2 regions of the Brevundimonas sp. UBA7507 genome follow, and region 2 is predicted to be linked to the other one. Evidence: predicted binding sites of a transcription regulator. Region 2 holds the regulator's gene; the other holds the start of a gene.
The links. The regulator LexA, encoded in region 2, represses DNA repair genes until DNA is damaged. The targets are predictions, from matches to a motif close to ATGTTCNCNANNTGTTCT.
Positions count from the first base shown of each region.

Region 1: the regulator LexA is predicted to act here: its motif matches at 6,551-6,568, upstream of B3D50_RS09675 (ATP-dependent helicase).

Region 1 is NZ_DLNP01000013.1:443,482-458,323, reverse strand. Features, by position in the region: gene B3D50_RS09695 (ATP-dependent Clp protease proteolytic subunit) at 1-31, shown strand, start outside; gene B3D50_RS09690 (cytochrome b) at 137-679, shown strand; gene parE (DNA topoisomerase IV subunit B) at 727-2,826, opposite strand; gene B3D50_RS09680 (O-antigen ligase family protein) at 2,915-4,162, opposite strand; gene B3D50_RS09675 (ATP-dependent helicase) at 4,159-6,507, opposite strand; gene B3D50_RS09670 (hypothetical protein) at 6,669-6,854, shown strand; gene B3D50_RS09665 (hypothetical protein) at 6,864-7,175, shown strand; gene B3D50_RS09660 (DUF488 domain-containing protein) at 7,180-7,527, shown strand; gene B3D50_RS09655 (SIMPL domain-containing protein) at 7,552-8,283, opposite strand; gene B3D50_RS09650 (ribbon-helix-helix domain-containing protein) at 8,280-8,519, opposite strand; gene B3D50_RS09645 (YbaY family lipoprotein) at 8,523-8,939, opposite strand; gene B3D50_RS09640 (DMT family transporter) at 9,071-10,015, shown strand; gene sseA (3-mercaptopyruvate sulfurtransferase) at 10,016-10,861, opposite strand; gene kdsA (3-deoxy-8-phosphooctulonate synthase) at 10,987-11,889, shown strand; gene rfaE2 (D-glycero-beta-D-manno-heptose 1-phosphate adenylyltransferase) at 11,908-13,368, shown strand; gene rfaD (ADP-glyceromanno-heptose 6-epimerase) at 13,377-14,366, shown strand; gene B3D50_RS09615 (DUF3089 domain-containing protein) at 14,366-14,842, shown strand, end outside.
Region 2 is NZ_DLNP01000004.1:55,771-70,612, reverse strand. Features, by position in the region: gene B3D50_RS02630 (S9 family peptidase) at 1-1,042, shown strand, start outside; gene lexA (transcriptional repressor LexA) at 1,164-1,868, shown strand; gene B3D50_RS02620 (ComEC/Rec2 family competence protein) at 2,047-4,140, opposite strand; gene gltX (glutamate--tRNA ligase) at 4,199-5,614, shown strand; gene gltA (citrate synthase) at 5,682-6,983, shown strand; gene B3D50_RS02605 (cupin domain-containing protein) at 7,123-7,512, shown strand; tRNA gene B3D50_RS02600 (tRNA-Val) at 7,532-7,608, opposite strand; partial or broken gene B3D50_RS02595 (HU family DNA-binding protein) at 7,655-7,948, opposite strand; gene lon (endopeptidase La) at 8,049-10,448, opposite strand; gene clpX (ATP-dependent Clp protease ATP-binding subunit ClpX) at 10,723-11,991, opposite strand; gene B3D50_RS02580 (HAD-IB family hydrolase) at 12,187-12,834, shown strand; gene B3D50_RS02575 (sulfite exporter TauE/SafE family protein) at 13,033-13,914, shown strand; gene B3D50_RS02570 (GntR family transcriptional regulator) at 13,936-14,622, opposite strand; gene B3D50_RS02565 (4-hydroxyproline epimerase) at 14,707-14,842, opposite strand, start outside.

The DNA of each region.
Region 1 (14,842 bases), on a different contig from region 2:
GGCCGACGACGACGGCGTGAAGGCTCCCTAAGCCTTAAACGCGCTTCGGCTGCGACAATTTACGAGGCGGGATTCGGCGACGGATTCCGCCTCGAATCGTGTTTGAGACTCGTTATCAGCAAAGGGGGCGCGCTTCATGGCGACGCAGTGGAGAGACGACGGCTTCCGGTATGGCGCCGTCACGCGCGGGCTGCATTGGGTCGTGGCCCTGCTGCTGGCGTGGCAGTTCGCGGGCATGGCGGTGAAGGAGATCGTCGGCAAGGCGCCGATCACAGCCTTCTGGGTCGGGACTCACAAGGGGATCGGCGTCATCCTGCTGACCCTGATCGTGGTGCGCGCCCTGTGGGGCCTCTACAACATGAAGACGCGCCCGGCGCACGGCGGCGGTTTCTGGGGCCTGGCCGCCAAGCTCGGACATCTGGCGCTCTACGCCTTGATTCTGATCGTTCCGGCGTTGGCTCTGCTGCGGCAGTATGGATCGGGCAAGCCGCTGGACGTGTTCGGCGTGCGCCTGATCGAGGGCGGCTGGGTCGAGGCGCCGTGGATGACCGCGCCCGCCAACGCCGCCCACGGCCTGCTGGCCTGGGTGCTGCTGGCGGCCATCGCGGGCCACATCCTGATGGTGCTGGTCCACCGTTTCATCTGGAAGGACGACACAGTCGGCCGGATGATCGGTTAGGCTGGTTCAGCCCGCCGTCACCGTGGGGGCGACGGCGGGTCGCGACGTCAGACGTCCAGGTCGGCCTGGGCGAAGCGGGCGTTTTCCTGGATGAAGTTGTAGCGGGCCTCAGCCTTGCGGCCCATCAGGCGTTCGACCAGATCCTCGATCTCTTCCTCGCTGTCGGGCAGGGCGATGCGGGCCAGAGTCCGCTTTTTCGGGTCCATGGTGGTCTCTTTCAGCTGAGAGGCCATCATCTCGCCTAGACCCTTGAACCGGCCGATCTCGGTCTTCTTGCCCTTGAAGGTCGTGGCCAGCAGTTCGTCGCGGTGCGCGTCGTCGCGGGCGTATTCCGACAGCGGCCCGGCCGAAATCCGATAGAGCGGCGGCAGGGCCATATACAGCCGCCCCTGACGGATCAGGTCCGGCATGGAGCGATAGAAGAAGGTGATCAGCAGGGCCGCGATGTGAGCGCCGTCGACGTCGGCGTCGGTCATGATGACCACGCGCTCATAGCGCAGGTCGTCGACGCTGAAGCGGCTGCCCGCCTGTACGCCCAGCGCCAGCATCAGGTCGGTCAGTTCGACGTTGGCGCGCAGCTTGTCCGCCGTGGCCGAGGCGACGTTCAGGATCTTGCCGCGCAGGGGCAGGATGGCCTGGGTCGTGCGGTCGCGCGCCTGCTTGGCCGAGCCGCCGGCCGAGTCGCCTTCGACGATGAACAACTCGGTGCCCTCGGCGGCTTGCCGTGAGCAGTCCGACAGCTTGCCGGGCAGGCGCAGCTTGCGGGTGGCGGCGGCGCGCTGGACTTCCTTGTCCTTGCGGCGACGCAGGCGGTCCTCGGCGCGGTCGATGACGAAGCCGAGCAGGGCGTTGGCCTGTTTCGGGCTTTCGGTCAGCCAGTGGTCGAAGGGGTCGCGCAACAGCTGCTCGGCCAGACGCGCGCCCTCGGGCGAGGACAGGCGGTCCTTGGTCTGACCCTGAAACTCGGGATTACGGATGAAGATGGAGATCAGGGCGCCCGCATTGGCGATGACGTCCTCGGCTGTGATCTGGGCGGCGCGCTTCTCATTGGTCAGCTCGCCATAGGCCTTCAGCCCCTTGACCAGGGCGGCGCGGAAGCCCGCCTCATGCGTGCCGCCGTCGGGGGTCGAGACGGTGTTGCAGTAGGAGGCGATGAAGCTGTCCGCATCGCCGAAGCCGATCGGCGACCAGGTGACGGCCCATTCCAGGGCGCCGGCCTCGCCCTTGCGCTCGACGCGCCCGGCGAAGACGGGGGTGACGGTTTCCAGCTCGCCCACGCGCTCGGCCAGGGCGTCGGCCAGACCGCCGGGGAAGTGCAGCGTCGCCTGGGCGGGCGTCTGGTCGGTGATGCGTTCCGGGGCACAGGTCCAGCGGATCTCGACGCCGCGGAACAGATAGGCCTTGGCCCGCGTCATGCGGAACAGGCGCGCGGGCTTGAAGGTCGCGCCGACGCCGAAGATCTGCTCGTCCGGCTTGAACCGGATCAGGGTGCCCTTCTTCTTCGACGGACCGACCTGCTGGATCGGCGCCTGCACATGGCCGCGGCTGAAGGACTGGCGCCACTCGAACCCGTCGCGCCAGACGGTGACGTCCAGGCTTTCCGACAGGGCGTTGACGACGGAGACGCCGACGCCGTGCAGGCCGCCCGAGGTCTCATAGGCCTTGCCCGAAAATTTGCCGCCCGAGTGCAGCACCGTCATGACGACTTCCAGCGCCGACTTGCCGGGGTGCTTGGGGTGGGGGTCGACCGGGATGCCACGCCCGTCGTCGCGCACCGACAGATAGCCCTCGGCGTCCAGATCGACGGTGATCAGCTTGGCGTGCTTGGCGACGGCTTCGTCCATCGCATTGTCCAGCACTTCGGCGAACAGGTGGTGCAGGGCGCGTTCATCGGTGCCGCCGATGTACATGCCGGGGCGCTTGCGAACAGGCTCAAGTCCCTCCAGCACCTCGATCGAGGACGCGGAATAGCCGGTGGCGGCCGCCGTCGCGGCGCTGGCGTGGGACGTCAGCTCGACCTTCGGCTCATGCGCGGGCGCCGGCGCCGGCTGGGGCGCGACCGGAGGCGTCGCCGCAGCGGGTGCGGGCGCAGGGGCGGCGGGCTTGGCCGGTTCGGCGTCGTCGAGATTGGAAAACAGGTCGTCCATCAGGGCATTTTGCGGCGATTCGGGGCAGGGTCTGGTAGGCTTCGAAGAGGGCGGGGGCAAGGCCCGCGTCAGCTCGGCGGATCAGGGATCAGGGCGCTCGGTCCGGGATCAGATTACGCGCCATCAGCGCCATGAATAGGGTCCACGGCAAATCCTGGTGTCTCATCAGCACGCTTTCCGACAGGCTCAGCAGCAGGAAGGCCGCCAGCCAGGCCAGGCTCCAGTATCCCTCGCGCCGTCCCAAGCCGGTCAGGCGGATCAGAACGGCCGCCGAGGTCACGGCGACGACGGCGCCGACTAGGCCGACGCCCGCCCAGCCCAACTCGGCGCGCAGGTCCAGCCAGCCCTGGTGAGCGGACGGCACGCGCCAGCCCGTTTCATGCCGGATCCACTCCATCGGCTCGGAGTCCGGCAGCCAGAAGGCGCTGTAGCCGTAGCCCAGCCAGGGCTTGCGTTCGGTCATGCGTGCGATGGCGTCCCAGATTTCGGTGCGGCCGGTCAGGCTGGGATCCTTGCCGAACAGGGCCAGAATTTCGACGGAGAACTCGCTCCATGCCCACAGGCCGCCGACCAGGGCCGCGCCCATGCACCAGACGGCGATGACGCCGAACACCGGCCCCATGCGTCGGATCAGCCGACACAGCAGAACCAGGCCGCCGCCCAGCATGGCCATGATCAGGGCGGTCTTGGACTGCGACCCCAGCAGGGCCAGGGTGCAGACCGCCAGGGCGGCCAGCGCCAGACGGCGGTCACGCTGGTCCGTCTGCGCGGCTAGCAGGGCCGAAGCGGCGATCAGGCCGAGCGTCATGACCATGCCCAGCTGGTTCTTCTCATACCAGACGCCCCGCCACAGGCCGGCGTTGGCCGCATGGTGGACGCCGAACCCTGGAAAGACGAAGACGGCGATCAGGCTGCATAGCCCCAACGCCAGAAACGTCGCGGTCAGCATCCGGGGCAGGGCGATCCCGCGAAAGACCGCGCCTAGATAGACGGCGAAGACCCCGGTCAGCCCGAGGGCCAGCACCCGCCGCTCGGTCACATCCGGCGCTTGGGACCACAGGCTGGACGCCAGCGCCAGGACGACCATCAGCAACAGGGGGATGAAGGCGGGCCAGGCCGCCGCCATTCGCCGCGCGCGAAACCCGACCATCCCCAGGATCACCAGATAGATCGGCGGCCAGACCAGCCGCAGCACTGGTGTCTCTTCCTGGTTCGGCGCGAAGATCGGGCCGAGCAGGGCGCCGGACAACAGGGCCAGGATCAGGCCTGCCGCCGCCTGTTCCCACAGGGTGGGAGCGTCGGGATCATGACGTGAAGGGGCGATCGCCCCCCTCACGCCTTCTCCACGAAGGTGTCGATGACCTTCTTCTCGCCCGCCTTGTCGAAACTCACGACCAGCTTGTTGCCCTCCACCGCGCGGACCTGACCATAGCCGAACTTCTGGTGGAAGACCCGGTCGCCGCGCGACCAGCCGGACGCCGCCTTGGGATCGGCCGTGGCGATCAGGCGGCCTTCGCCCTCGATCACCGCGCGGCGGGCATAGGCGGGCTTGGGCGTCTGGTTTGCAGTATAGGTCTGGGCGCGCTTCCAGCCGGGACTGGAATAGCTGCCGCCGAAGGAGGGGGCGTCGTCCCAGCGGCTCTTGGCCTCCTTCATGCCGGACGAGGCGCCGTAATAGCCGGTGTCAGACTGCGGCTCGACGTGGGCGATGGGCAGTTCATCGACGAAGCGACTGGGCAGCTGAGAGGTCCAGCGGCCATAGACCATGCGGTTGGCGGCGAAGCTGATGCGCGCGTCCTGCTTGGCGCGGGTGACGCCGACGTAGGCCAGACGGCGTTCTTCCTCGAGCCCCTTCACGCCCTTTTCGTCGATGCTGCGCTGGCTGGGGAAGACGCCTTCCTCCCAGCCCGGCAGGAAGACCAGAGGGAACTCCAGCCCCTTGGCGCCGTGCAGGGTCATGATCTGCACCGAGCCAGAGCCGTCGGCGTTCTCGTCGCGGCGCTCCAGATCCATGACCAGCGAAACGTGCTCCAGATAGGCCTGCAGCGTCTCGAATTGCTGCATCGACTGGGTCAGTTCCTTCAGGTTGTCCAAGCGCGTCTGGCCGCTGGTGCGGTCGGCCTTCTGCATGGCGGTGTAGCCGCTCTCGTCCAGCAGGGTCTCCGTCACCTGCCAGTGCGGCGTGCCCATGGCCATCAGGTCGCGCCAGCGGTCCAGATCGCGCACGAAGTTGGCCAGCGGCGTGCGGGTGCGCGCCTGAAGTTCGTCCGTGGTGATCAGGTGACGCACCGCCCGCATGGCTGAGACGCCGTTCTCGCGCGCGATGTGCAGGATCTTCTGGACGCTGGTGTCGCCGATGCCGCGCTTAGGAACGTTGACGATGCGCTCGAACGCCAGATCATCGTCCTCGGACTGGATCAGGCGCAGATAGGCGTGGGCGTCGCGGATTTCCGCGCGCTCGAAGAAGCGCGGCCCGCCGATGACGACATAGGGAATGGCCAGCATCAGGAAGCGTTCTTCAAACGCCCGCATCTGGAATGACGCGCGAACAAGAACGGCTATGTCCTTGTAATTCATACCCTGCTTGCGGGCGGTTTCGATCTCATCGGCGATCAGGCGGGCCTCGGCCTCGCCGTCCCAGACGCCGCGCACGCGCACCTTGTCGCCGCTGTCGTCCTCGGTCCACAGGGTCTTGCCCAGCCGGTCCTGATTGGCCGCGATCAGGGCCGAGGCGGCGCCGAGGATGTGCTTGGTCGAGCGATAGTTGCGCTCCAGCCGGATGACCTTGGCGCCGGGGAAGTCGCGCTCGAACCGCAGGATGTTGTCCACCTCGGCCCCGCGCCAGCCGTAGATCGACTGATCATCGTCGCCGACGCAGCAGACGTTGCCGGTCGAGGACGTCAGCAGCCGCAGCCACAAATACTGGGCGACGTTGGTGTCCTGATATTCGTCCACCAGGATGTAGCGGAACCGACGGCGATATTCCTCTGCTAGATCAGCATGTTTGGACAGAATGGTGATGTTGTGCAGCAGAAGGTCGCCGAAGTCGCAGGCGTTCAGCGTCGCCAGCCGCGCCTGATAGGCGGCGTACAACGCCGGCCCCTTGCCGTTGGCGAAATCCTCGCCCGGCGGCAGCTTGTCGGGCGTCCAGCCGCGGTTCTTCCAGTGGTCGATCATATGGGCCAGCGACTTGGGCGTGAACCGCTTGGTGTCGATGTTGGCCGCTTCCAGAAGCTGCTTCAGCAGCCGCTCCTGATCGTCGGTGTCCAGGATGGTGAAGCTGGATTTCAGCCCGACCAGTTCCGCATGGCGACGCAGGATCTGCGCCGCGACCGAGTGGAAGGTGCCCAGCCAGCGCAGCCCCTCTGACGACGGGCCGATCAGATGGCCGATCCGCTCGCGCATCTCGCGCGCGGCCTTGTTGGTGAAGGTGACGACCAGCAGCTCCCACGGCTTGGCCCGGCCCGTCGCCAGAATATGCGCCAGTCGCGTGGTCAGGACGCGCGTCTTGCCCGTGCCCGCGCCCGCCAGCACCAGCACCGGCCCCTCGGTCGTCTCCACCGCCTCGCGTTGCTCGGGGTTCAGACCCGACAGATAGTCGGCCGCCGTCCCTTGCGGAGTCTGGGCGCGGGCGAGGTCGGAAATGCGGGGGGCGGGCAGGTCGGTCACAGGGGCAAGCACTCGGGCGGCGTCTGGGGCGGTCGCCCCGTCGGAATCTGAAGGGAGAACATAAGCAGCACAGCGGCCAAAGTCAGGTCTAATCGCGCAAGCTGTTTCCGGAACCGTGCAGCCAGAGCGCCGTTTTCGCACACGACAGGGTCAGCAATGGGAAGGGATATCTAATGGCGGAGAACTCAAGCGGCGGCGGCAATGCCGGTCTCGCCTTCATCGTCGGCGGTCTGGTCGTGGTGGTGGCCGTCCTGGCCTGGTTCCTTCTGGGCCGAGGCGGGACGCCTGACACCAAGAATGTCGATGTCGAGGTCAAGCTGCCTGAAGTCTCGGCGCCGGCTGCGCCGGGCGGCGACTGAGGCCGCGCCATGACCGATCCCAATATCCCGCCTGAGCGCGTCGTCCATCAGACCACCGTCAACAACGCCCCAGCGCCGCGAAAGGGCGGCGGGGCGGGTCTGGCCTTCATCGTCGGGGGCCTTCTCGTCGCCGTGGCGGTGATCGCCTGGTTCGTCTTCGCCGGAGGAAGGGCGCCGGCGCCGTCAACGCCCGAATTAAACGTAGACATCAATGTGCCGACGCCGCGCCTGCCTGAGGTTCCGGACCGCCCGGCGCCGCCTGAACTGCCGCGCCCCTCTGAACCGCCGCAGGTGGCTGCACCCGAACCGCAGGGCGGCTAATGCCGTGAAGGTCGCCTTGAAGCGCGTCTATGAACCGCCGTCCGATGCGGATGGGACGCGCATCCTGGTCGACCGCCTCTGGCCGCGTGGTCTCAGCAAGGACAGGGCCCGCGTGGACCTATGGCTCAAGCAGATCGCGCCGACGACGGAGCTGCGGCAGTGGTTCGGCCATGATCCGGCGAAATGGACGGAGTTCCAGCACCGCTATCGCGCGGAGTTGGAGGCCAACGGCGATGTCGTATCCGAACTGAAGGCCGCGCTGGCCGATGGCCCGGCGACCCTGGTCTATGGGGCCAGGGACGAAGAGCACAACGACGCCGTCGTGCTGGCGGCCTATCTGGCGGACCTCTGACCAGGCGGGCGCATTGGCGCGGGCCTATTTCAGTCGATAGCTGATCGTCGTGACGACCCGGACTTTCTTGTTCGGCGTGCCGGCTTCGTCGCCCGTGCCGTCGCGCGACAGGATTTCGAACGACCCCTGTCCCGCCGTCTTGATCGGCCCCAGCGGCGCGCCGGAATCCTTGGCGAACTGTTCAGCGCCGCTGCGGGCGGCGGCGGTGGCCTCGGCGATCATGGCCGGGCGCACGTCGTTCAGCTTGGTGAAGATGTAGGAGGGGCCGTTGAAGTCCTGCAACACCACGCCCTGCCGCACCAGATCGTTCAGGTTACGAGTGGTGGTCTGGACCCGGTCGACGTCCGTGGTGCGCACGATGACGGTCTGGGTCAGGATGAAACGCGGCCCGCCGGTCTGGCTGGCGTATTCGCGCGAGCGGGTGTCGGCCACGCCCAACTGGCCCAGGTCCACGGCGTCGTCTGGATAGCCCTGGGCCTTCAGAAACTGGCGCACGATGGCCAGATCGCCGTCGATGCGCGCCTGCACCTCGGACAGAACGTCGCCCGAAGTGGTGAAACGGATCGGCAGGACGGCCAGATCCGCCTTCACGTCCTTTTCCGCCAGGCCACGCACGGTGACGGAGCGGTCGCCTGCGCGGGCGTTGACCACGCCCTGACCGATCAGGGCGCCGCCGCCGATCAGGCCCACGGCCACCAGTCCGCCGAAGACGGCGGCGGGAATCAGGCGATTGTTGTCGACGCGAGCGTCGCTCATGGCGTTTTCTCTTCTGCGAAACTGCGGTCGCCGCCCGTCCACTGCAGGGCCAGGATTCGGCAGGCGGAGGCCAGGGGGCGGCGGCCCCGCCAGGCGTCGATGCGGATCAGCAGGCCGGACCGGCTGAGCGCCAGTTCGGCTGCGATGGCGTCCAGCACGGCCCAGAACTCAGGCTCCAACGCCACCGAGGTGGCGTGGCCGGACAGCAGCACCGATCGTTTGGCGAGGCCGCTCAAGGCTTAGCGCACGCCCACCATGACGATGTCGGCGCTGTTCGAGGCGCCGCGCGTCAGCACCGAATGGCGCGTGTCCGTGGTGAAGCGCAGTGCGCCCGAGGGATCGCGGATCTCGGCGCGGGCGGCGTATTCCATGCGGCTGTCGATCTTGTCGTTCGGCACCGACAGGGTGACGGCGTAGGGCGGGCCGCGACCGTCCAGGCGCTGAGTGGTCTCGGCGACGACGCGGGCGGGGGCGTCTGCGCGACTGACGTCCTCGACCTTGACGGTCAGAACATGGCCTGGCGGCAGCATGATGCGCTCGCGATAGGTCGCCGTGACCTGCACGTCGGTGGAAGCTGCGGGGCTCTCGGGCATGGACGAGCAGGCGGCGGTGAGCATGACCGGAGCCAGGACGAGAGGGGCGAGGAATGAGCGCATCAGCATCTCCTTTGTGTGCGGCCAGCTTAGCAGAACGCGCCAGCGTCACATAAGGCTGCAACAGTAGAGAGACGGCGGGGACAAAGCGGTGCTATCGGAAGTTCCCGTTTCGTTTCGACCGAGTCGCCGGCGTGTCACAGTCTGAAGCTCCCCAATCCGAAACTGCGTCGTCGCGCCTGTCTTCACCCGCTGTGTTGGCCATCGGGGGTGTCGGGGTCTGCGCCCTGATCTGGGGCACGACCTGGTACGCCATCACCTTCCAGCTGGGCGCCGTAGACCCGGTGATTTCGGTGGTGCTGCGGTTCGGCATCGCCTCGGCCCTGCTGGCCCTGATCGTCAAGGCGACGGGCGGGCGGCTGGCCCTGACGCGGGCTCAGCATCTGGCGGCGCTGGGGCAGGGGCTGTTCTCCTTCGCCATCAGCTACGCCTTCGTCTACGCCTCGGAGGAGAAGATCGCCTCGGCCGTTGTGGCTGTGATCTTCGCCGCCCTGGCCTTCCTGAATCTGATCCTGTTCCGCGTCGCCTCGGGCCAGAAGGCCGCCGCCGCCGCCTGGCTGGGCGCAGGGCTGGGCGTGGTCGGCGTCGGCGTCCTGTCGGCGGGCGAGGTGATGGGCGCAGGTCTGGGCGTCCACGCGGTCGCGGGCGTCAGCTTCGCCGTTATCGCCGTCGTCGCCTCGGCCTTCGGCAACTGGTTCGCCTGGAAGGGGCAGCAGGCGGGCTCGCAGGTGCTGCCGTCCACCGCCTGGGCCATGGCCTACGGCACGGGGACGCTGGCGCTCTACGCCCTGGTCACGGGCGTCTCCTGGTCGGTGGCGTGGAGCCCGGCCTATGTGATCTCGTTGCTGTATCTGGCGGTGTTCGGCTCGGTCATCGCCTTCGGTCTTTATTTCACCATCGCGCGGGCGAGGGGGTATGCGACCGCCAGCTATATCTCCGCCCTGACGCCGCCGATCGCCATGCTGGTGTCGGTGATGTTCGAAGGGGCGCGCTTCGGCGTGCTGGCCTTCGTGGGACTGGCCCTGGTTCTGGCCGGGCAGGTGTTCCTGATCCGCGCGCCGAAGCGTTCGGCGGCTTGATCAGGCCTCGCCCGTTACGACCGGCGCGTCGGGACGCGCGCCCCACTCGGCCCACGACCCGTCATAGAGCCTCGACGGCCGCCCCAGCACGGCCAGTCCCAGCGTCAGGATCGCCGCCGTCACGCCCGAGCCGCAGCTGGTGATGACGGGCCGCTCCAGATCGACGCCCGCGGCGCGAAAGGCGTCGTCCAGCGCCTGAGCCTGCTTCAGCGTGCCGTCCGCATTCAACAGGTTGGAGAAGGGCAGATTCAGCGCACCCGGCATATGGCCGGCTCGCACGCCGAGGCGCGGCTCGGCGGCTTCCCCCCGAAAACGCGCAGCCCCACGTGCATCGACCACCTGAAGACCGTCCGCCAGCGCGGCGCGCACCTGATCAAAGTCCGTCACGGCGTCGGCGTCGAACCGCGCCTCGAACTTCGCAGGGACGGGAGCGTCGGCCGCGCCGCCTTGCAGAGGCCGTCCTTCGGCTTTCCATTTGGGCAGGCCGCCGTCCAGCACGCGCACGCGCCGGGCGCCCATCGTCCGCAGCGTCCACCAGACCCGCGCCGCCGAGAACAGCCCCTGTGCGTCATAGACGACGATGTCGTCGCTCTCCGCGACGCCCAGCGCGCCCATCGTCTCGGCGAAGATGTCCGGCGACGGCAGCATGTGCGGATAGGGGCTTTCCCGATCCGACACGGCGTCCAGATCGAAGAAGACGGCGCCCGGCAGCCGCTCGCGCTCGAAATCCGTTCGCGCGTCACGCCCGTCCAGCCACCAGCTGGCGTCGATGATCCTCAGGTCCGGCGCGCCCAGCCGCGAGGCCAGAGTTTCGGTCGAGATCAGGGGCGTGTCGGTGTGGGTCATTTCGTCAGCCTATCATGATCGCGTCAGCGATGGTCAGCGCCTGAGTCGCCCGATAAGTTGCGAAAACGCATCCGCGACGCCACCTGTCCGACTTATAAGTCGCGGCACAGGCCCGCGAACCGCCGTTGAAACCAGTTGAAAGCGCCGCCGTGACCTCTCCGAACGCCGTCATCACCCTGTCCGAAGGCCTCAAGAAGCCCGTCGTCATCGGCGGCGGCGCCCGCATCGTCTTCATCGCCGGCCCCTGCCAGATGGAAAGCCGCCAGCACGCGCTGGAAACCGCTCATCAGCTGAAGGAGATCGGCGAGCGCCTGAACCTCGGCATCATCTACAAGACCAGCTTCGACAAGGCGAACCGCACCAGCGCCACGGCTGCGCGCGGCATCGGCCTGAAGGACGCCCTGCCGATCTTCGCCGAAATCCGTGAAGTCACCGGCCTGCCGACCCTGACCGACGTCCACTCCGAGGCCCAGTGCGCGGGCGTGGCCGAGGCTGTCGACGTGCTGCAGATCCCGGCCTTCCTGTCGCGTCAGACCGACCTGCTGCTGGCCGCCGCCGCCACGGGCAAGGCGATCAACATCAAGAAGGGGCAGTTCCTCGCTCCTTGGGACATGAAGAATGTCATCGCCAAGGTCACGGGCGCGGGCAATCCCAACGTCATGGCCTGCGAGCGCGGCGCCAGCTTCGGCTACAACACCCTGGTCAGCGATATGCGCGCCCTGCCGGTGCTGCGCGAGATCGGCTGCCCCGTCGTGTTCGACGCGACCCACAGCGTTCAGCAGCCGGGCGGGCAGGGCACGTCTTCGGGCGGCCAGCGCGAGTTCGTGCCGGTGCTGGCCCGCGCCGCCGTCTCGGTCGGCGTCGACGCCGTCTTCATGGAGACGCACGAAGACCCGGACAACGCTCCGTCGGACGGCCCGAACATGGTGCCGCTGAGCCAGTTCGAGGCTCTGGCCGCCGAACTGATCGCCTTCGACGACCTGGCCATCAAGCTGGGTCACAAGGGGCCGATGGCGAAGACGGCGTGAATCCGCTAGTTCGGCGTCATGGCTGAACGTTCTCTCGATCTCGGCGCCCTGCAGTCCCTGCTGGAGCGCGTGCGCGACCTGAAGGTCGCCTGCGTCGGCGATCTGATGCTGGATCGCTATGTCTATGGCGAGGTCAGCCGCATCTCGCCCGAGGCGCCGATCCCCGTCCTGCGCGCGCGCCGCACCGTGGCCATGCCCGGCGGCGTGGGCAACGTCGCCCGCAACGTTGCGGCTCTGGGCGGTCAGGCCCGTCTGGGCGCCGTCGCGGGCGATGACGCGGCGGGCGCCGAACTCGCCGATCTGATCGCCGCCGAGGACCGGATCGAGGACGCCCTGATCCGGCCCGCAGGCGCCGCCACCATCGTCAAGACGCGCTTCGTCGCCGCCGGCCAGCAGCTTCTGCGGCTGGACGACGAGGCCGCCCTCCATTCCGGCTATGCGGACAGGTCCGTGTTTCAGGGCGCGGGCGCCATCCTGCTGTCCGATTACGCCAAGGGCGTGGTGGATGACGGCGCCATTCAGGCGGCGCTGTGGGCCGGAGCCGAATACGGCGCGCCGGTCATCGTCGATCCCAAGGGCCGCGACTTCGCCCGCTATGGCGCGGTCGACGTCATCAAGCCGAACGCCAGCGAACTGGCGGGCGCGACCGGCCTGCCGACCGAGACGGATGAACAGGTCGAGGCGGCGCTGGCGGCCCTGCTGTCCGCCACCACGGCCAAGGCCGTCATCGTCACCCGCGCGGGCAAGGGCATGACGCTGGCGCGGCGTGGAGGCGGCGTCGTCCACTTCCCCGGCCGGGCGCGTGAAGTGTTCGACGTGTCGGGCGCGGGCGACACCTGCCTAGCGGCCCTTGGGCTGGCGCTGGGCGCCGGCGCGACGCTGGAGCAGGCGGTGCAGTTCGCCATCCTCGCGTCGGGCGTGGTGGTGGGCAAGAGCGGCACCGCCGTCGTCACGCCCGCCGAACTGATCGAGGCCGAGATGAGCCAGCACGCGGCTCTCGCCCAGTCCAAGGTCACGCCGCTGGACGAACTGGCCGATCAGGTCGAGGCGTGGAAGCGTCAGGGTCTGAAGGTCGGCTTCACCAACGGCTGCTTCGACATCCTGCACCGCGGCCACGTCGCCTATCTGGCTCAGGCGCGAGGCTGGTGCGACCGGCTGGTGGTGGCGCTGAACACCGACTCCTCGGTGCGCCGCCTGAAGGGCGAGGGCCGGCCCGTCAATGATCTGGACAGCCGCGCCGCCGTCATCGGCGGTCTGGCCAGCGTCGATCGCGTCACCGCCTTCGACGACCCGACGCCCATCACCCTGATCGAGCGGCTGAAGCCCGATGTGCTGATCAAGGGCTCGGACTACACCAAGGACAAGGTCGTCGGCGCCGCCGAGGTCGAAAGCTGGGGCGGCGAAGTCCGTCTGGCCGACTTCGCTGACGGCTATTCCACGACGAAGACCATCGAGAAGATGACTGGAGAGCGAGCGTGACCCCGAGAATGATCGTCGTCACGGGCGGCGCGGGCTTCATCGGCTCCAACATTGTCGCCCGCCTGTGCGAGAGCGGCGCCTGGGACGTGGTCGTCTGCGACCGGCTGGAGACGGCCGATCTCGCCAAGTGGAAGAACATCGCCAAACACCCCATCGCCGACCTGTGGGCGCCCGAAGAGCTGTTCGAGCAGTTGGAGCGTCACGCCGATCGCATCGAGGCGGTGATCCACATGGGCGCCATCTCCTCGACGACCGAGCCGGACGCCGACCTGATCCTGCGCACCAACTTCAGCCTGTCGCGCGACATCTGGGACTGGTGCGCGGTGCGCAATGTGCGGATGATTTACGCTTCCTCGGCCGCCACCTACGGCGACGGCGAGGCGGGGTTTGAGGATCGCGACGATCCTGACAGCTTGAATGCACTGCGCCCGCTAAACGCCTACGGCTATTCGAAATACCTGTTCGACCAATACGCCGTGCGTCAGGCGGATCGGGGCGAGGCGCCGCGCCAGTGGGCCGGGCTGAAGTTCTTCAACGTCTATGGCCCGAATGAAGGCCACAAGGGCGGCATGAAGTCGGTCGTCGCTCAGATCTGGCCCAAGGTTCAGGCGGGCGAGACGGTCAGCCTGTTCCGTTCGCACAACCTGAACTACCCTGATGGCGGCCAGTTGCGCGACTTCGTCTTCGTCGACGACGTGGTGAGCATCATCCTGTGGCTGCTGGAGCGCGAAGACATTTCGGGCGTGTTCAACGCCGGATCGGGCCAGGCGCGTTCCTTCGCCGATCTGGCGCGCGCCACCTTCGCGGCGGCGGGCAAGGAGCCGTCCATCGCCTATATCGACATGCCCGAGGCGATCCGCGATCGCTATCAGTACTTCACCGAGGCCAGCATGGATCGCATCCGCACCCTCGGCTACGGCGGCCAGTCGACCCCGCTGGAGGAAGGCGTCCGCCGTTACGTCCAGGACTTCCTGGCCCAGCCGGACCCGTACCGCTGATGCGCTCCAAGCTGACCTTTCGACAGTGGGTCGGCTACACGGGCTTCGCGCTCGTCCTGTTGCTGACGGCGGCGGTGGCCGTGTGGCGCGGCGACATTTTGCGCGCGGGGCTGGACCCTCAGATTCCGTTCCAGACCTATGAGCCCCCGGCCGCGCCCGACTATGACGATAAGAGCGCCTGGGCGCTGCTGAACGCCCGTGCGCCGGGCGCGGGGGCTGCCCATGTCTTCTTCGTCCACTCCACCACCTACGACGGCGGCAGCGACTGGAACGGCGCCATCGACGACCGCCGCGCCTTGGCCAAGCTGCGGACCGTCGTCCTGCCCAACTACGCCGGGCCGTTCGCCTCGGCGGGCGACGTCAGCGCCCCCCTGTATCGCCAGGCCAGCCTCTACAGCCGCCTGACGCTGCGCGAGGACGCGCGCGAAGCGCGGGCTTTCGCCTATGGCGACATCGAGGCCGCCTTCGACCGCTGG
Region 2 (14,842 bases):
GGGCCGCACCAAGGTCGCCCGCGTGTCGATGGACGGCGCCGTCACCACCCTGATCGAGGATCTGACCGGCGACGACTTCGGCCGCCCTTACACCGGCGGCGGCTTCACCGTGGCCGACGACGGCGCCATCGCCTATACGCGCGGCACGCCTGCGCGTCCGGCCGACGTCCACGTCCTGAAGGGCGGCCGCAGCACCCAGCTGACCCGCCTGAACGCCGACTTCCTCAGCGCCCGCCGCCTGGGCGAGGTGCGCCGCATCCAGGTCGCCTCCTCCCACGATCAACGCGCGATCGAAAGCTGGCTGACGCTGCCGGCCGACTATGTCGAGGGCCAGCGCTATCCGCTGGTGCTGGAGATCCACGGCGGCCCGTTCGCCGCCTACGGCCCGCACTTCGCCACCGACAACCAGCTGTTCGCTGCTGCGGGCTATGCGGTGCTGTCGGTCAACCCGCGCGGCTCGACCTCCTATGGGGACGAGTTCGCCAACCTGATCCACCACAACTATCCGTCGAACGACTATGACGACCTGATCAGCAGCGTCGACGCCGTCATCGCTCAGGGAATCGCCGACCCGAACAGGCTGTTCGTCACCGGCGGTTCGGGCGGCGGCGTGCTGACCAGCTGGATCGTCGGCAAGACCGACCGCTTCAAGGCGGCCGTCGTCCAGAAGCCGGTCATCGACTGGGCCAGCTTCGTCCTGACGGCCGACAATCCGGCCTTCTTCGCCCGCTACTGGTTCGGCGAATATCCTTGGGAGAACCCGGAAGCCTACTGGCGCCGGTCGCCGCTGTCGCTGGTAGGCAACGTCAAGACCCCGACCATGGTCGTCGTCGGCGACGAGGACTATCGCACCCCCGTCAGCGAGTCGGAGCAGTACTACACCGCCCTGCAACTGCGCGGCGTGCCCACGGCCCTGGTGAAGATCCCCGGCGTCGGCCACAGCCTGGCCGTCCGCCCGTCCCAGAACGCGGCCCGTATGAACGCCATCATCGAGTGGTTCGAGCGCTACAAGGACGGCGCCCCGGCCGCCTCGGCGCAATAAAAACCCGTCCCCGCGCCCGTCATGCGGCGGGCGCGGGGTTCAGCGTGGCGTTAGTTGACTTTTAACCAGAACACTTACAGAACATCACCAACGGTTCACGCCTTGTTCTGGATTCTGCGCCATGCTCACGAAGAAACAGCACGAACTCCTGATGTTCATTCATGAGCGCATCCGGGAGACGGGCGTTTCGCCGTCCTTCGACGAGATGAAGGAGGCGCTGGATCTGGCGTCCAAGTCGGGCATCCACCGCCTGATCACGGCGCTGGAGGAACGCGGCTTCATCCGCCGCCTCGCCCACCGCGCCCGCGCACTGGAGGTGGTGAAGCTGCCGGAGCAGGCGACGACCGCCGCGCCGGCCAAGGGACGCGCACCCTTCAAGCCCGACGTGATCCAGGGCGGCGGCCTGAACCCTCGCCCCGCCGTCGCCGAGGCCGCCAACGACGTGCGCGACCTGCCCCTGCTGGGCAAGATCGCCGCCGGCACCCCCATCGCCGCCATCCAGCACGAACGCGAGCGCCTGCCCGTCCCCGAAGCCATGCTGGGCGCGGGCGAGCACTACCTGCTCGAGATCGAAGGCGACTCCATGATCGAGGCCGGCATCCTCGACGGCGACACCGTCATCATCAAGCGGGTGGAGAACGCCTCCTCCGGCGAGATCGTCGTCGCCCTGGTCGAAGGCGAGGAAGCCACGCTGAAGCGCCTGCGCAAGAAGGGCCAGTCCATCGCGCTCGAGCCCGCCAACAGCGCCTATGAGACCCGCATCTTCGGCCCAGATCAGGTCGAGGTTCAAGGCAAGCTGGTCGGCCTGCTGCGCCGGTATCACTGAGGGGGCTCTCCCCCATCCCCGCTCATCCCGGCCTCCGCCGGGATCCAGATAAGAGCCACACGCGCTATCGCTGGTCAGAGGAAGCCAAGAGCACGCGCAGATTTCAAACGGCCCCGCTTGAAGCCAAAGCACTGGATCCCGGCCTCCGCCGGGATGAGCGGGTATTTAGGGCAGGCGCCTACTCCGAACCGCCCCCGCTCCACGGCCGCCGCCCCCGCACCTCCGCCGCCCACAGGGCGCGCCAGCCGCCGGCTTCATCCCGCCACAGCTCCACCGAATCGCCGTGCGCATGATCCGCGCCGTCCAGCACCAGCCGCCCCTCGCATGAAGGCGGCAGGACCGCGACCACGGCTCGTACGCTGACCACCTCGGCGCTGCGGCACATCTGATCCATCTGCGGCTCGCTAGGCGACGCCTTGCCCCACCACAGGGCCAGCGCGCCTTCCTCGCCCTCCGGCGCGCAGAAGGACCGCTTGCAGGTCCAGCCTTCGCCCGGTCGCCCCACCGCTTCCAGCCCCCGCCGCCGGGACCACAGATCGCTGGCGAACTGGCGCACCGCGGGCCGCATCACGACCGCCTGCTTCCCCTGCCGATACGCCGCATTCGCTCCGCCGTCGCCGATCCAGACATCCGGCGGCACCGGGCGTGGCCAGATCAGCACCGCCGCCGCAAACGGCAGGCCCAGCCAGCGCCACCGTCCGCGCCACAGGCACATGAACAGTATGCCCAGGAAGGCGACCGGCAGCGCCTCCGCCGGGGCGCTGGGGATCGCCTGAACCGCGCCGGGCAGACCCGCCGCCCAGTGACCGATCGCCAGCATGACATCCACCGACTTGCCCGCCAGCCACAGGAAGGGCGCGCCCAGGCCCAACGGCTCCAGCGCCGCGCCCAGCGCCAGCGCGGGCATCATGATGAAGTCCGCCAGCGGCGCCGTCGCCAGATTGGCGATCAGTCCATAGACGGCCGTGCGATTGAAATGCTGCATGGCGAACGGTCCCGTCGCCATGCCCGCCACCAGGCTAGCGGCGCAGGCGGCCAGCAGCCAACTGCCGAACCGTTGCACGGCGACGATGGGCCAGGGCGCGGCGAACTCTCGGATGCGGCGCGGCCAGACCTCGACCAGCGCCACCAAGGCCGCTGTCGCTGCGAAGGACATCTGGAACCCCGGCGTCACCACGGCCTCGGGCCGCAGCAACAAAACGACGAAGGCCGCTGCCGCCAGCGCCCGCATCGTCACGGCCTGCCGGTCCGCCAATACCGCCAGAAAGGCGATGGAGGCCGTGACCGCCGCTCGCTCGGCCGGCGGCGGCGCGCCTGAGATCACCAGATACGTCCCGACGGCGATCAGGCCCGCGATCGCCGCGACCTTCTTGCCTGACACGCGCAACGCCAGCCACGGCCAGGCCGCGACCAGCAGGCGCGCCGCGAAGAAGACGAAGCCCCCCACGACCGCCATGTGCAGGCCCGAGATCGACAGGATGTGCGCCAGTCCCGAATCCCGCATGGCGTCCAGGTCCGGGCTCTGGATCCAGGTCTCGTGCCCCGTAGTCATGGCCGCCGCCACCCCGCCGGTCCGCTCGCCCAGCCGCGCCACGATCCGCTCGGCCAGGGCGTAGCGCACGGCGTTGACCTTCATCGCCATCCGCACCCGCCAAGGCGGCGGCGCCAGATCGGCGGCGCGCGTCGGTCCCAGGGCGAACAGCGTCCCGCCCATGCCCTGAAAATAGGCGTTGCGGCCGAAGTCATAGGCGCCGGGGCTAGCGGGCGGCGGCGGCGGATTCAGGATGCCGAAGACGCGGATCGCCGCGCCGGGCGGCGGCGGCGTCCCCTTCACCGTGACCCGCAATCGCTCGGGCGTCGCCTCAGGCGCCAGTCCGCGCACCTTCACCGGCGCCACGACGACGCGGGCGCCGTTCTGGCCCGGCGACTCTACATCCATGACCCAGCCTTCAAGCTGCGTAGGCTTCATGTCCGCAGGCGCGATCGGCGCCGCCACGGCCTCGGCCCTCAGTTTGGCGACCGCCAGCCCGCCGCCGAAGCAGGCCAGCATCAACAGAAGCAGAGTCCCCCAACGCGGCAAGCCCCGCGCCCGCCCGACGATCCATATGCAGAGCAGCACGAAGGCCGCCGCCGCCAGCGGCCACGTCTCCGGCTCATCCTTCAGCACGAAATAGGCGGCGCACCCTGCGCCGAAACAGACGGACGACCACAAGGGCCAGCGATCCGCCTGCGCCCGCACGTCATCGCGAAGACTGTCAATTAACCGGGCCACAAGGGTTCGCTTCCCCACGGGCGGGCGTATAAGACCCTGCCCTATGGACCCTGCCTCTATGACCTCCCCTTCCTCGACCGTCGTCACCCGCTTCGCCCCCTCGCCCACAGGCTACCTGCATATCGGCGGGGCGAGAACTGCGTTATTCAATTGGCTGTACGCCAAGGGACGCGGCGGCAAATTCCTGATCCGCATCGAGGACACCGACCGCGAACGTTCGACCGACGAGGCGGTGAAGGCCATCTTCGACGGCCTGTCCTGGCTCGAACTGTTCGGCGACGAAGAGCCGGTCTTCCAGTTCGCCCGCGCCGACCGCCACCGCGACGTGGTCAATGAACTGCTGGCGACCGGCCACGCCTATCGCGACTTCCTGACCGCCGACGAGACCACGGCCCTGCGCGACCAGGCCAAGGCTGAAGGCCGCGACTTCGTCTCGCCCTGGCGCGACCGGGAGCCGAGCGTCGACGATCTGACCAAGCCGCACACGGTGCGCTTCCGCCGTCCGCTGGATCAGGCCGTCGCGGTCGATGACGCCGTGCAGGGAACCGTGCGCTGGGAATCGGCATCGCTGGACGACCTGGTCATCCTGCGCTCGGACGGGGCGCCGACCTACAATCTGGCCGTGGTGGTGGACGACCACGACATGGGCGTGACCCACGTCATCCGCGGCGACGATCACCTGAACAACGCCGCCCGCCAGAGCCTGATCTACGACGCGCTTGGCTGGACGCGACCGACCTTCGCCCACATCCCGCTGATCCACGGCCCGGACGGCGCCAAGCTGTCCAAGCGCCACGGCGCCCAGGCGGTGCACGAATACGCAGACATGGGCTATCTGCCCGAGGCCATGCGCAACTATCTGGCCCGCCTGGGTTGGGCGCACGGCGATGACGAACTGTTCAGCGACGAGCAGGCGCTGGCCTGGTTCGACCTGACCGGCGTCAACAAGGCCCCTGCCCGCCTGGACTTCGACAAGCTGGCCCACGTCAACGCCCACTGGCTGCGCCTGGCCGACGACGATCGCCTGGCCAAACTGACCCTGGACGCCCATCTGGCGCGCGGCCGCGCGTTGCAGCCGGACGACGAGGAGCGGCTTCTGCGGGCCATGCCTTTCGTCAAGGATCGCGCCAAGACCATCCCCGAACTGGCCGATCAAACGGCATTCGTGTTGCAGGCGCGTCCGCTCGCGTTGAACGAGAAATCGGCCGGTTTGCTGCAAGGCGAAAGCGGTCAGCGAATTTCACGACTGCGTGAACGGCTAGGTCTTTTCCAGAGCTGGGACGTCTTCGCCCTGGAAGCCGAACTTAAGGTTTTTGCCGAAGAAGAGGGCGTAGGATTCGGAAAAATAGGGCCTTCCATGCGCGCTGCCTTGACGGGCGGCTCGGCGTCGCCGGATATCGCACGCACTCTTTGCGCTCTCGGGCGCGACGAAAGTCTCGGACGCTTGGATGATGCGCTGCAACAGACTAAGTGATCACCCATAACCAACTCAGGCCGCCCGCCTCCCCGCGCGCCGGTCGAAAGAAGAACAAGGGGCCTAGATGACTGAACAAGCGAAACCCGCCGGCTCGGCGACCCTGTCCTATCAGGACAAGTCCATTGAGCTTCCCGTCCTCTCCGGCTCGACCGGCCCGGACGTCATCGACATCCGCAAGCTGTACGGCGGCACCGGCGCCTTCACCTTCGATCCCGGCTTCACCTCCACGGCGGCCTGCGAATCGGGCCTGACCTATATCGACGGCGATGAAGGCGTGCTGCTGCACCGCGGCTACCCCATCGACCAACTGGCCTCCAAGTCCAACTTCCTGGAAGTCTGCCACCTGCTGCTGCACGGCGAACTGCCGAACGCCGCCGAGTTCGAAGAGTTCGAGCAGAGCGTCACGCGCCACACCATGCTGCACGCCCAGTTCGACCGCTTCTTCGAGGGCTTCCGCCGCGACGCCCACCCGATGGCGATCATGGTCGGCACCGTCGGCGCCCTGTCGGCCTTCTATCACGACAGCCTGGACATTCATGACCCGGTCCAGCGCAACATCTCGGCCATCCGCCTGATCGCCAAGATGCCGACGATCGCGGCCCGTGCGTACAAGTACCACATCGGCCAGCCCTTCATCTCGCCGCGCAACGACCTGTCGTACGCCGAGAACTTCCTGCGCATGTGCTTCGCCGTGCCGGCCGAGGACTATCACGTCGACCCGGCCCTGGTGCGCGCCATGGACCGCATCTTCATCCTGCACGCCGACCACGAGCAGAACGCCTCGACCTCGACCGTCCGTCTGGCCGGTTCGTCGGGCGCCAACCCCTTCGCCTGTATCGCCGCCGGCATCGCCTGCCTGTGGGGCCCGTCGCACGGCGGCGCCAACGAAGAGGCGCTGAACATGCTGAAGGAAATCGGCACCCCGGACCGCATCCCCGAGTTCATCGAGGGCGTGAAGGCGCGCAAGTACAAGCTGATGGGCTTCGGCCACCGCGTGTACAAGAACTACGATCCGCGCGCGAAGGTCATGCAGCAGTCGGCCTATGAAGTGCTGGCCGCCACGGGCCGCGAGAACGACCCGCTGTTCCAGGTCGCCAAGGAACTGGAAGCCGTCGCCCTGCAGGACGAGTACTTCACCTCGCGCAAGCTGTTCCCGAACGTCGACTTCTATTCGGGCATCACCCTGTCGGCCATGGGCTTCCCGACCACCATGTTCACCGTGCTGTTCGCCCTGGCGCGCACCGTGGGCTGGATCGCCCAGTGGCAGGAAATGATGGCCGATCCGTCGCAGAAGATCGGCCGTCCGCGTCAGCTGTACACGGGCCCGACCGAGCGCGACTACGTGCCGCTGGCTCAGCGCGGCTAAGCCGTCGCACGACGCAAGATGCAGAAACGCCGGGGCGCAAGCTCCGGCGTTTTTTCTTGGTCTTGCGCAAGATCAACGCGCAGCAGCCATGAACCCCGGCTAAGGTAGCCCCCTGCCCATCATCAACAAGGAAGACGACATGCAAGGTTATCTGGACGACATCGAGCGCGCGACGCTCGACAATGAGGACTATCGCCGGGTGCTCTACACCGGCCGTCACCTGCAACTGGTGTTGATGACGCTCCAGCCCGGCGAGGAGATCGGCGAAGAGGTCCACGAGGGCCACGACCAGTTCTTCCGCATCGAACAGGGCCAGGGCCAGATCGTGATCAACGGCCTGTCACGCCCGGCAGAAGCCGAATCCGGCATCATCGTGCCCGCCGGCGCCCGTCACAACCTGATCAACACCGGGACCGAGCCGCTGAAGCTCTACACCCTGTACGGCCCGCCCGAGCACCGCCACGACGTGATCCACCCGACCAAGGCCGACGAAGCCGAAGAGCATTTCGACGGCACGACGTCGGAATAGGATCTCAAGATAAAGGGAGTGGTAGGCGGCGACGGGTTCGAACCGCCGACCCTCTCGGTGTAAACGAGATGCTCTGACCAGCTGAGCTAGCCGCCCACATCATCCGACTCATCATCGGGACAGGCTTCATGCCCTGTGACGGTCAGCCGTTCAAGGCGCTTTTCAACCCTTCGCCGGGGCGAAAGCGCGCGGTGCGCGAGGCCGGACGAGCGATCTCTTCGCCGGTCTGAGGATTGCGGGCCACGCCCGCCTTGCGATCGACGGCGACGAAGCTGCCGAAGCCGACAAGCCGCACATCGCGCCCCTGGACCAGCGAACCGGTCACCTGATCGGTGAAGGCTTCCAGGGCCAGCTTGGCCTGGTCGCGGCTGATGCCCGCCGCCTCGGCCATGCGGCCGATCAGTTCCGTCTTGGTCATCTGCGGCTCCCCTCGCGAAACGAAGCGCGCACTTAAGCCTCTGTCGGCGGGCGGGTCAAAAAGAAGGCGGTCCGGGTCGCCCCGAACCGCCTTCCTTCATCAGATCAGAGACCCGGCGTCAGTGGCTGACGCTGGCCCCCTCGCCCGCCGTCGGGGCGGGCGGCGTCGGCGTCATCGGCTCGGCCGCCTCGTCCCACTCGACCGGGGTCGGCGTGCCCGTCAGGGCCCACTTCAGCGCCTCGTCGGCAGTGGAGATGGGCACGATCTCGAGGGCCGCCTTCACGTTTTCGGGCACGTCCTCCAGATCCTTCTCGTTCTCCTGCGGGATCAAGACGGTCTTCACGCCCGAGCGCAGGGCCGCCAGCAGCTTCTCCTTCAGACCGCCGATGGCGGTGACCCGGCCGCGCAGGGTGATCTCGCCGGTCATGGCGATGTCCTTGCGGATCGGGATGCCGGTCAGGACCGACACCATGGCCACGGTCATGGCCACGCCGGCCGAGGGGCCGTCCTTGGGCGTGGCGCCGTCGGGAACGTGGACGTGGATGTCGGTCTTCTCGAACACCGGCGGCTTGACGCCAATGCTGAGGGCGCGGCTGCGGACGTAGGACGCCGCCGCCGAGATCGACTCCTTCATGACCTCCTTCAGGTTGCCGGTCACGGTCATGCGGCCGCGGCCCGGCATCTTCAGGGCCTCGATGGTCAGGATGTCGCCGCCGAACTCGGTCCAGGCCAGGCCGGTGACGATGCCGACCTGATCTTCCGCGTCCGTCTCGCCATAGCGGAACTTCTTCACGCCCGCGTATTCGGCCAGCTTGGCCGCATCCACGGTGATCGAGGCGGCCTTGGTCTTGGCCATCTCGCGCACCGCCTTACGGGCCAGACCGCCCAGGGCGCGTTCCAGCGACCGCACGCCCGCTTCGCGCGTGTAGTAGCGGATCAGGTCGCGGATCGTCTCGTCAGGGACGATCAGTTCGCCGTCCTTCAGGCCGTGGTCCTTGAGCTGCTTGGGCAGGACGTGGCGCTTGGCGATCTCGACCTTCTCGTCCTCGGTGTAGCCCGAGACGCGGATGATCTCCATGCGGTCCAGCAGGGGCTGGGGCATGTTCAGGCTGTTGGCCGTGGTGACGAACATCACCGGCGACAGGTCGTAGTCGACCTCCAGATAGTGGTCGCCGAAGGTCGAGTTCTGGGCCGGGTCCAGCACCTCCAGCAGGGCCGAGGACGGGTCGCCGCGCCAGTCGGCGCCCAGCTTGTCGATCTCGTCCAGCAGGACGAAGGCGTTGGTGGTCTTCGCCTTCTTCATCGACTGGATGATCTTGCCGGGCATGGAGCCGATGTAGGTCCGGCGGTGGCCCCGGATCTCGGCCTCGTCGCGCACGCCGCCCAGCGACATGCGGACGTATTCACGCCCCGTCGCCTTGGCGATGGACTGGGCCAGCGAGGTCTTGCCGACGCCGGGAGGGCCGACAAGGCACAGGATCGGCCCCTTCAGGCTGCCGGTGCGCGCCTGAACGGCCAGATACTCGATGATCCGTTCCTTGACCTTCTCCAGGCCGTAGTGATCCTCTTCGAGGATGTCCTCGGCCTTTTGCAGGTCGATGGGCTTGGGCTTGGTCTTGGACCACGGGATCGACAGCAGCCAGTCGAGATAGTTGCGCACCACGGTCGATTCCGCCGACATCGGCGACATGTTGCGCAGCTTCTTCAGCTCCGCCTCGGCCTTGATGCGGGCCTCCTTGGACAAGCGCGTCTTCTTGATGCGCTTTTCCAGCTCCAGCAGTTCGTCGCGAGCGTCGTCGGTCTCGCCCAGCTCGCGCTGGATCGCCTTCATCTGCTCGTTCAGATAGTATTCGCGCTGGGTCTTCTCCATCTGCCGCTTCACGCGGCTGCGGATCTTCTTCTCGACCTGCAGGACGCTGATCTCGCCTTCCATCAGGCCATAGACCTTCTCCAGCCGGGTCGGGATGACCACGGTTTCGAGCAGGGCCTGCTTGTCGGCGATCTTGACCGACAGATGGGCGGCGACCGAGTCCGCCAGCTTGGACGGATCGGTGATCTGGGGGATGGCGCTGAGGGCCTCGGGCGGAACCTTCTTGTTCAGCTTCACATAGTTTTCGAACTGCTCGATCACGGCGCGCAGCAGGGCTTCGCTCTGCGACGGATCGCCGGCTTCGTCGTCGATCTCGACGGCTTCGGCTTCGTAGTAGTCCTCACGGTCGGTGAAGCGGGTCAGGCGCGCGCGCGACTTGCCTTCGACCAGCACCTTCACGGTGCCGTCCGGCAGCTTCAGCAACTGCAGCACCGTCGCCAGCACGCCGGTCGAATAGATGGCGTCCGTCGCCGGATCGTCGTCGACAGAGTTCTTCTGGGTGGCGAGCAGGATCTGCTTCTCGCCCTTCATGATCTCGTCGAGGGCGCGCACGGACTTCTCGCGCCCGACGAACAGGGGCACGACCATGTGCGGAAAGACGACGATGTCTCTCAGCGGCAGGACAGGGAGGATTTTGCTCTCGGTCATGATGCGTACTTTCCGGGGCCTTCGTGAATCTCAGACCCGCCGAACCGATCCGACTTGGCGTGACTGCCGCCTCGTCTCGACTCGACCCGCTATTTTTGAGCGGCTTTCGTGTGAGTATGTGGTTCTGTCTGGACGCGGTTCAAGCGTAACGGGGCGGCGGCCCACAGAAGCGTGAAAAAGCGTGTGATTTCAGCCGACGCCTAGGGCGTCCCTGAAACGATGAAGGGGCGGCCCGTGGCGAGCCGCCCCTTTTCGTTTGGATCGGACCTCAACGTCAGGCGGCGCCGTCGGCCGTCTTCTTCTTGGTTTCCGAATAGATCAGCAACGGCTGGGCCTTGCCGTCGATCACCTCAGCGTTGACCACGACTTCCTCGACGCCCTCATAGGTGGGCAGTTCGAACATGGTCTCCAGCAGCACGCCTTCCAGAATGGAGCGCAGGCCGCGGGCGCCGGTCTTGCGGGTGATCGCCTTCTTGGCCACCGCCGACAGGGCGTCGTCGGTGAAGGTCAGCGTCACGTTCTCCATCTCGAACAGGCGCTTGTACTGCTTGACCAAGGCGTTCTTCGGCTCGGTCAGTATCTTGATGAGCGCGACCTCGTCCAGGTCTTCCAGCGTCGCCAGGACCGGCAGACGACCGATGAACTCGGGGATCAGACCGAAGCGCATCAGATCGTCAGGCTCGACCTGCTTGAGGATTTCGCCGGTGCGACGCTCGTCAATCTCCTTGACCTTGGCGCCGAAGCCGATCGAGGCCCCCTCGCCGCGCGCCGAGATCACCTTCTCCAGGCCGGCGAAGGCGCCGCCGACGATGAACAGGATGTTGGCGGTGTCGACCTGCAGGAACTCCTGCTGCGGATGCTTACGCCCGCCCTGCGGCGGCACGGAGGCGACGGTGCCTTCCATAATCTTCAGCAGGGCCTGCTGCACGCCTTCGCCCGACACGTCGCGGGTGATCGACGGGTTGTCCGACTTGCGCGAGATCTTGTCGATTTCGTCGATGTAGACGATGCCGCGCTGGGCCCGCTCGACGTTGTAGTCCGACGCCTGAAGCAGCTTCAGGATGATATTCTCGACATCCTCGCCCACATAGCCGGCTTCGGTCAGGGTCGTGGCGTCGGCCATGGTGAACGGCACGTCGATGATGCGCGCCAGCGTCTGGGCCAGCAGCGTCTTGCCCGAGCCGGTCGGCCCGATCAGCATGATGTTCGACTTGGCCAGTTCGACGTCGTTGTTCTTCGTCGCGTGGTTCAGGCGCTTGTAGTGGTTGTGGACGGCGACGCTCAGCACCTTCTTGGCGTGGCTCTGGCCGATCACATAATCGTCGAGGACGTCGCGGATCTCCTTGGGCGTGGGCACGCCGTCCTTGGAGGTCTTGAAGGCGATCTTGTGCTCTTCACGTATGATGTCCATGCACAGTTCGACGCATTCATCACAGATGAAGACGGTCGGTCCGGCGATCAGTTTGCGGACTTCGTGCTGGCTCTTGCCGCAGAACGAGCAGTAGAGCGTGCTTTTGGCGTCTGTGCCGGCGGCTTTGGTCATAGACCCTTCTCACTATCCGCAATCCGCCCCGACATTGGGACGAAAGGCGCTTCCTTCACGATCGATCCAGGGAATCTATCATCGAAGGTCTTCAAAAAATGACAATCACCCATCACACGTTCCGCCACAACCCCGTTGCGGCGCTGCAACGCGCTTCGGGGAGGGACAGGACAGATAATATGGGGATCACGGCTAATGTCTGACATGGGAAGCGAAAAAGCCTTTCACCAGTCCCCTGCCCCCGGCCAGGCCATCGTCGCCTTCGACTTCGACGGCACCCTGACGATTCGCGACAGCTTCACCAGCTTCCTAAAATGGCGGGCCGGGCCCCTGCGCTGGGTCCAGGGCCTGACGCGCCTGATCCCCGCCGTCTTCGGCTATCTGGGCGACCGCGACCGGGGCCGGATCAAGGTCGCCTCGGTGCGCGAGTTCCTGATGGACGCAGACCGCAAGGCCTTGGAGGCCGAGGCCGAACGCTTCGCCGCTGAGATCTGGCCGCGCTTCATGCGCCCCGACGCCCTGGCGACATGGGAAGACTGGGGCCGTCGCGGCGCCCACCGCGTCATCGTCACCGCCTCGCCCGAAACCACCGTCGCTCCCTTCGCCCGCAGGCTGGGGGCCGAGAACCTGATCGGCACCCGCCTGGCCTTTGACGAGCAGAATCGCGTGCTGGGAACCTTCGTCGGCGGCAATTGCCGGGGCGAAGAGAAGATGCACCGCCTGCGCGCCGTCTACGGCTCGGACATGCAGCTGGCCGCCGCCTATGGCGACACCTCGGGCGACGCTCAGATGATCGCGGCGGCCGAGGAGAAGGGCTACCGCGTCTTCACCGCCCGCCCCTGACCACAGCTTGAAAGAAGCTGGGGCGCCCAGCGCCCAGCCTCGGCCCCAGCCCGACCATCAGAATGCCCGGCGCGCTAGGGCCGAGGCCGGCCAAGCAGCGTCGAAAATTCTAACGTATATTGTATCTGATTTTTAGCCGTGTTTTTCTTCGGTTCAGACCGTTCGGCAAGGACGGCGGGACCTCGGGGGAGGGAAAACATGATCGTAGCCGTTCTGCTGACGGCGCTGGCGCTGCTGGCCGCCTACTACGCCCTACAACTGGTCCGCACCGCCAGGGCGCGCGGCGAGCTCAGGCCCAAGGCCGAGGGCGTGGCCATCGGCGCGGTCGCCAACTTCTTCGACGCCCTGGGCATCGGCTCCTTCGCGCCGACGACCGCCTGGCTGCGATTCCGCAAGCTGGTTCCCGACAGCTTCCTGCCCGCGGTGCTGAACGCGGGCCACTGCCTGCCCACGGTGATGCAGGGGCTGGTGTTCATGAAGCTGGTCCAGGTCGATCCGGTATTGCTGATCGCCTGTATCGGCGCCTCGATCCTGGGCGCCGTGATCGGCGCGCCCATCGTGCTGCGCCTGCCGGTGCGGGCGGTGCAGATGGTGGTCGGCGCGGCCCTGCTGATCGCCGCCGCCCTCTACGCCATGACCAATCTGAACCTGATGCCCGCGGGCGGCGAGGCGGTGTCACTAGGGGGAAACCTGTTCATCGTCGCCGTCCTCGCTCACCTGGTCATGGGCGCGTTGATGAGCTTCGGCATCGGCCTCTATGCACCGTCCCTGATCATGCTCAGCCTAATGGGGATGAACCCGACGGCGGCCTTTCCCATCATGATGGGCGCCTGCGCCTTCCTGATGCCGGTGTCGAGCCTACGCTTCATCAGGAGCGAGCGCATCGACCTGCGGCTGGTGCTGGGCATGGCGATCGGCGGGATACCGGCCGTGCTGCTGGCCGCCTTCGTCATCACCTCCCTGCCGCTGACAGTGCTGCGCTGGGGCGTGGTGGCGGTGGTCCTCTACGCCGCCGCCAGCCTGCTGACGACCGCCCTGAAATCGGCGCGTCCCACCGCCGCACACATCAAGGAGACCTGAGCCTCCGACCGGCCCCCTCGGTCAGGAGGCGCGCTTGCGTCCCGCCTCGGCCGCTTCGAGTTCGAACTCCTCGCGCAGGTCGCGCAGGGTGTGCTCCAGATGCGCGTTAGCCAGGCGGCGCACGGCGTCAGCGTCGCGAGCCAGCCATGCGTGCAGAATCTCCAGGTGCTCCGCCTCGGCCGTCAGATGACGGCCCTTGTGCTCCAGGTGCTTGCGGGCATAGCGGTCCGCCATGACGTGCAGGCGCGCCGTGATCTCGGCCGTCAGCACCCGTTGGCCCGGCTGCACCAGGGCCATGTGGAAGGCGCGATTCAACGGCCCGACGCTAGGCAGTTGGGCGGCTGCGGCGGCGTTCAGTTCGGCCAGCACGCGCTGGGCCGTCGCGCGCTGGGCGTCGTCAGCGACGAGACAGGCCTGGGCCGCCGCGTCCGGCTCCAACTTCAGGCGCAGTTCGTAGATTTCCTCGGCCTCGGCGGCGCTCATGCCGCGCACGAAGAAGCCCCGGTTGGCGTGCGAAACCACCAGACCGTCCTGCTCCAGCCGCACAAGAGCCTCGCGCAGGGGAATCTTGGATACGTTCAGTTCGGCCGCCAGAGCGTCCTGCCGGATCGGCACCTCCGGCGCGATCGCCCCCGACAGGATCATGTCGCGCACCACCTCCATCAGGCGGTCGGACAGGGTGCGGACTTCAAGCGGAGATGCGGCCATGCGGTTTCATCAGGTCGGAAAGGCTGGGCCGGTCGCCCAGCCCAGCCATAACCCGCAAAGGCCGCAATTGCGATGTGGAATACGTCAGACCACCTGGAAGCCGGCCCAGAAGGGATCGCGACGATCCACCCAGATGGTGTTGAAGCCGGTCGCGACGGCCGATCCTTCGATGGAAGGCACGATCGCCTTGTAGTCGCCCACCGTCGTCTCGGCCTCGACC